One region of the Qiania dongpingensis genome, then DNA from elsewhere that is predicted to be linked to it. Evidence: a T-box and tRNA genes for the amino acid it is inferred to sense, from the RefSeq annotation. Region 1 holds a T-box; the other holds one or more tRNA genes.
The links. A T-box is a leader RNA that pairs with one kind of tRNA and senses whether it is charged. The one in region 1 lies ahead of leuS (leucine--tRNA ligase), so its partner is inferred to be a tRNA-Leu.
Positions count from the first base shown of each region.

Region 1 (3,265 bases):
GGATTTAGTAAAATAATGACAGCGGATATGGATTTCTGCCGCTGTTTGCACATGGATGGGAGGCTGAGCATGAAACAAATGGAAACACTTATGGAGGAGCTGCGAAAGGGCCTGTATGACGGGCGCCTGAAGGAAATTTACATGGATGACTCTGTACTTATATATCAAAGAGAACGGTATATAAGAGCGCTGAGAAATTATCAAAAGCTGTTTGACGGGGAACAGGCAGCGGTCTATAGTGTACCGGGCAGAAGTGAAGTGGGCGGAAATCATACGGACCATCAGTGCGGAGTCGTATTGGCGGCTTCTGTCAATCTGGATATCATAGCTGTGGCGGGACGAAGCTGTGACAGAAGAATTCGAATGGTTTCAGAGGGTTATGGCGAAATCAGGGTGGATTTATCGGACTTGTCCAAAAAAGAGGAAGAGGAAGGGACGCCGGCCGGCCTGATCCGCGGAGTGGTGTCAGGACTCAGATCAGGAGGGTTCCAGCTGGAGCAGGGATTTGACGCATACGTGACAAGCGATATTCCAATTGGAGCCGGTCTGTCATCTTCAGCAGCCTTTGGAGTGATGGCGGGCACGATCATTTCCGGTCTGTTCCATGACGAAAAGATCAGTTCTTTGGAAATCGCCAGAGCCGCCCAGTATGCGGAGAACACTTATTTTGGAAAACCCTGCGGCCTGATGGATCAGATGGCCTGTTCAGAAGGCGGATTGAGCCGGATTGATTTTAAAGATCCGATGTTGCCGGAAATGAGAAAAATACAAGAGGACTTTGAAACGCATCATTATCACATGTGTATTGTGGATACGAAAGGCTCTCATACCGATTTGACAGAGGAATATGCCCTGATTCCGGAGGAAATGAAATCAGTTTCTGAATACATGGGAAAAAAGGTGCTGCGAGAGGTTGATAAAGGGGAATTTTTCAGAAGGCTTCCAGAGATCCGAAAAGCGGCCGGGGACAGAGCAGTCCTTCGGGCTATTCATTTCTTTGGGGAAAATGAGCGCGCGGGAGCGGAGGCAGATGCTCTTTCGGAAGGGCGGTTTGCGGATTTTCTGGAGTTGGTGAAAGTATCTGGGAATTCATCTTATAAATATCTGCAGAATATCTATACGTGTAAAAGCCCGCGGGAACAGGGCCTGGCCATAGGCTTGGCAGTCAGCGAGGACATCCTCGGCTCCCGCGGCGTCAGCAGGGTGCATGGAGGCGGGTTTGCCGGAACCATCCAGGCTTTTGTTCCGGATGATCTTGTAAATCGATACAGGAAAGTCATGAACAGTATTTTTGGCGAGGGCTCCTGTCATGTTCTGAAGGTGCGGCTATATGGAGGCATTCGGGTATTATAAGGAAGGTGCTTTCGGATATTGCAGGGAGTTTGGCCCGGCCCGGGGTATGGGAGCTTGACAAAAGCCTTTCCTGCGGGTATAATATCCGATGATATGGAAAGAACGTAGAAGAGAGAGAGTAAGGCTCCATAAGGCTTCAGAGAGCCGCCGGATGGTGTGAGGCGGTGCCTGATGTGTCTGAACTGGTCTCGGAGTTCCGCAGCAGAACACTTATCTCATTGTGGGATAATGCAAGTAAGCGGCGGCGGGCCTTCCCGTTATAGAAGCGATGAGTGCACAGCAGTCTGGCTGTGAAGTAGAGTGGTACCGCGAACAGGCCCTTCGTCTCTATAGAGACGAGGGGCTTTTAATTATTAATAAAACGGAGAAAGGATGTATCATATCATGGCTGTCCCTTATAATCATAAGGAAATTGAAAAGAAGTGGACCAAAAAATGGGCGGAGGACCCGGTCAATGTAAATGACGGGAAGAAACCGAAATATTACTGTCTGGATATGTTCCCTTATCCTTCTGGGAACGGACTTCATGTGGGGCATTGGAGAGGCTATGTGATCTCTGATGTCTGGAGCCGGTATAAGATGCTGAAAGGATATTATATCATCCATCCCATGGGATGGGACGCGTTTGGGCTCCCGGCTGAAAACTATGCGATCAAGATGGGAGAGCATCCGGCGAAATCCACGGCTGACAATATCGATCACATCAGAGAACAGATCAAGCAGATCGCTGCTGTTTATGACTGGGACATGGAAGTGAACACCACGGATCCTTCCTTCTATAAATGGACTCAGTGGATTTTCGTCAAGATGTTCAAGGCGGGGCTTGCATATGAAAAAGAGATGCCGATCAATTGGTGTCCGTCCTGTAAGACCGGGCTTGCCAACGAAGAAGTAGTGAACGGATGCTGCGAACGGTGCGGCGCTCCGGTAACCAAGAAAAATCTGAAGCAGTGGATGCTCAAGATCACCGCTTATGCGGACAGACTGCTGGACGACCTTGACAAGCTGGACTGGCCGGAAAAGGTCAAGAAGATGCAGACAGACTGGATTGGAAAATCCTATGGCGCCGAGATCGATTTCCAGGTGGACGGAAAAGAGGAAAGCATCAAGGTATACACCACCCGTCCGGATACGTTATACGGAGCTACCTTCATGGTGCTGGCTCCGGAGCATGCCATGGCGGCCGGACTCGCAGCTCCTGAGAGAAAAAAAGAGGTGGAGGACTATATATACCAGGCTTCCATGAAATCCAATGTGGACCGTCTCCAGGATAAAGAAAAGACTGGTGTGTTTACAGGAAGCTATGCGGTGAACCCGATCAATGGGGCAAAGGTCCCCATTTGGCTGTCTGACTATGTACTGGCAGACTACGGGACCGGCGCTATCATGTGTGTGCCCGCCCATGATGACAGAGATTTTGAGTTCGCAAAGAAATTTGATATACCGATCATTCAGGTGATCTCACCGGACGGAAACGAAAATCCTGACCTTAAAGAGGCATATGTGAACCCCGGCGTCATGATCAATTCCGGAGAGTTCAATGGAATGAGCTCAGAAGAAGCCAAAGCGAAGGTTCCGGACATCATGGAAGAAAGGGGACTGGGTAAGAAGACCACTCAGTATAAACTGCGTGACTGGGTATTCTCCAGGCAGCGCTACTGGGGAGAGCCGATCCCCATCATTCACTGTGACCACTGCGGGTGCGTTCCTGTGCCGGAAGAGGAGCTTCCTCTGCTCCTGCCCGAGGTGGAATCCTATCAGCCTACCGGTACGGGAGAATCTCCTCTGGCGGCGATCGACGAATGGGTGAACACCACCTGTCCTGTCTGTGGACGGCCCGCCAAGAGAGAGACCAATACGATGCCCCAGTGGGCAGGGTCCTCCTGGTATTTCCTCCGCTACGTGGACAATA
Region 1 covers NZ_CP060634.1:480,211-483,475, reverse strand. The annotation lists gene H9Q78_RS02330 (galactokinase) at 70-1,353, shown strand; T-box leader at 1,450-1,685, shown strand; gene leuS (leucine--tRNA ligase) at 1,738-3,265, shown strand, end outside.

Region 2 (3,265 bases), 700 kb from region 1:
GGCGTACCCGATTTTAAAAGATCTGTCAGCATTTCCTGCCGCTCAGTCTGTCTGTCCCGTATGACCCGGTTTGTCTCTTCCAAAAAACTGCGGAGGTTCGCCTCGGTAATCTGAGGGGACTCCCGAAATCCTGTCTCCGTTTTTTCATAAAAGATCGTATCTTCATTATATTTCCGGCTCCCCTGAAAGGAGCATCCTGACGCCCTAGCTCTCATGCCCATATTCCCCGTTTAGTTCCTCACCTCAAACACCTCATGCCCCATATAAAACCGCTGGCCGCTCTGTAAAAGCACTTGTTCCCCGGGATTTATACATTTTCCGTCTCCCGTGCGGCCACCGTCAGAAGTACATTGGACAGATCATAGATGACCGCCCACACCACATGGCCGCCCGGAGGCAGCACACCCCGCAGCACGACTGTAGCCGTGCCATAGACTTCGCCTCCCACAGCCGCATGGTCAAACGCGTAGCCCAGAGATTCTGTGGCGGAGAACCCTGCTCCTACGGCGCTGCCGATCAATATGCCTTTCAAAATATACTTTTTATCCGATTTTATGGTAAAATGGATCAGAATAACGAAATATCCTTTACTGGCTGATTTTTTATATGAAGCTATTTTTCTGCCAGACGGTATAGAACCACCCCCAAAATCTATTATATACGCCCCTGAATTGCAGGTGTATATCGACTGTTTTGGAGAAAAGAAAGATGATATGGGATTAGTCGCGGAAACGGGCGGAAAAGTCATAGGCGCCGTTTGGGTTCGTATAATGAAAGACTACGGGCATATCGATTATAAAACACCATCATTCGCAATCTCGCTTTACAAGGAATATCGAGGACTCGGAATAGGTACAAAGCTAATAAAAGAAATGCTGGCCTTACTAAAAAGCAGTGGATATGAGCGAGCATCGCTTGCCGTTCAAAAAACAAATTATGCTGTAAAAATGTATCAAAAGTTAGGGTTTGAAGTTATTGACGAAAACGAAGAAGAATACATTATGTTTTACAATCTATAAATTCAACCGGTTTGCCAGGTCTGTCTGACTCCCCTTGTTGAGAAACCGTGTCGGACACTATTATCTGACTAAAAAAACAGCCATGCCAAAGTACTCTCACCTTTGCATGACCGCTTTGCCTGTGCTGCTTAAAACCATTGCCTGAACAACACGTTTCTTTTTTCACGCGGCAGAGAAGATTCGAACTCCCGACACCTTGGTCCGTAGCCAAGTGCTCTATCCAGCTGAGCTACTGCCGCACGTCATTCCAAAAACCTATTATAATACATATTTCCAAAAATTACAAGCTTTCCGTTTAATTTTTTAAAACAGTGCCGGCGACCGGAATCGAACCGGTACGGCTTTAAAGGCCGCAGGATTTTAAGTCCTGTGCGTCTGCCAGTTCCGCCACGCCGGCATGATGTCTTGTTAAAACAACGGAACAAAACTTGTAAAACGACCCGGATGGGGTTCGAACCCACGACCTCCGCCGTGACAGGGCGGCGCTCTAACCAGCTGAGCCACCGGGCCAAAATCTGACACTATAAAACTGATGATATGATTTATCTGCTTTTGTGGGAAAAGAGTGGACCTTCGGGGACTCGAACCCAGGACCGACCGGTTATGAGCCGGTTGCTCTAACCAACTGAGCTAAAGGTCCAAATAAGAAGCAAAGCCGATGATCGGACTCGAACCGATAACCTGCTGATTACAAATCAGCTGCTCTGCCAATTGAGCCACATCGGCAAAATCATTCAAGTGACTCCAAGGGGATTTGAACCCCTGTTACCGCCGTGAAAGGGCGGTGTCTTAACCGCTTGACCATGGAGCCTCATGTCTGCTAAAAAACTCCGTGGAGCCTGCTGACTTCCCGTGCACAGCTCAAAACACCACACGGGGAAACTATCTCATTCTCTTATACTCAACGAAACGATAATACCATAAACTCGGGGGGTTTGCAAGAACTTTTTTCTTTTATCTGAAAAATTAACACTTTTTCTTTTAGGGCATAAGTCTCCAAGGTACTATCCCGGATGTCTTACTCATATATTTTAGCAATACTGCCTCTGGTGAGTGCCATGAACAAATCCTCTCAAAGAAAAAAAATCATCACACGGATCTTTATTTTTGCCCTGGCCTATCTGGTGGGATATGCGGCCGCCCGTTTTACCCGGCCGGCCCCCTCCAAAGCCGTATCCTCTTCTGCGGAAAGTAACTGGGGACTCAGCTTCCAACAGGAAGGAAAAGCGCCTGTCGGCAATGCTACCGCCGATTATCTGAAGAAATTCAACGCCTATTTCGTCCAGGAGACCGAAGATAAAGTGATCTATCTGACCTTTGACGCCGGATACGAAAACGGCAATACGGCCGCCATTTTGGATGCGCTGAAGAAGCATCAGGCGCCGGCCACCTTCTTTGTGGTGGGGAATTACATAGAAACAAGCCCGGATCTGGTCAAACGCATGGTAGAAGAAGGCCACACCGTCGGAAACCATACGTACCATCATCCGAATATGTCCCAGATCTCCACAAAGGAAGCCTTTCAAAAGGAACTGGGAGACCTGGAAAAGCTCTTTGAGGAAACCACCGGTCAGACTATGACTAAATTTTACCGGCCGCCTCAGGGAAAATACAGCGAGAGCAATCTTCAGATGGCCAATGAAATGGGCTACCGGACCTTTTTCTGGAGCCTGGCTTACGTAGACTGGTATCAGGACGATCAGCCCACAAAAGAAGCCGCCTTTGAAAAGCTTCTGGGACGTATCCATCCAGGAGCGGTCGTTCTCCTCCACAGCACCTCCTCCACCAATGCGCAAATCCTGGATGAACTCCTGAGCAAATGGGAGGAAATGGGCTATCATTTCGATTCCCTGAATAATCTGCCCTCCTAGATTTCAGCGTTATTATCTCAATTTGCTATGATACGCAGCTTTGCAGTTCTATTTTCCGCGGCAGGCCTTCAGGGCCTGCTGCCACAGCTCCAGCTTCTTGAGCCTTTCTCCATCCTCCATCTGACGCTCATATATGGTCACGGGACGGCCTGCCCACAAGGTCCTCGCCTCATACATCCCACATTTCAGCCCTGCCATATAGGCGGCCCCCAATGCAGAATATTCCTCCATCTCCGGCGCCAGGACACGGCTCCCCGCCATATCACTCTGAAACTGCATCAGATAACGGTTGCGTGTAGGACCGCCGTCCACATGAAGCTCTTCAATGGCAAGGCCGCTGTCTTTCTCCATTGCTCTCATTACATCCGTGATCTG
Region 2 covers NZ_CP060634.1:1,177,882-1,181,146, forward strand. The annotation lists gene H9Q78_RS05665 (hypothetical protein) at 1-215, opposite strand, end outside; gene H9Q78_RS05670 (PrsW family glutamic-type intramembrane protease) at 308-532, opposite strand; gene H9Q78_RS05675 (GNAT family N-acetyltransferase) at 555-1,019, shown strand; tRNA gene H9Q78_RS05680 (tRNA-Arg) at 1,185-1,258, opposite strand; tRNA gene H9Q78_RS05685 (tRNA-Leu) at 1,332-1,416, opposite strand; tRNA gene H9Q78_RS05690 (tRNA-Asp) at 1,456-1,529, opposite strand; tRNA gene H9Q78_RS05695 (tRNA-Ile) at 1,586-1,659, opposite strand; tRNA gene H9Q78_RS05700 (tRNA-Thr) at 1,673-1,745, opposite strand; tRNA gene H9Q78_RS05705 (tRNA-Glu) at 1,759-1,830, opposite strand; gene pdaA (delta-lactam-biosynthetic de-N-acetylase) at 2,078-2,890, shown strand; gene H9Q78_RS05715 (FGGY-family carbohydrate kinase) at 2,939-3,265, opposite strand, start outside.
Region 2: it has a tRNA-Leu gene. The T-box ahead of leuS (leucine--tRNA ligase) is inferred to sense a tRNA for this amino acid. The anticodon was not compared.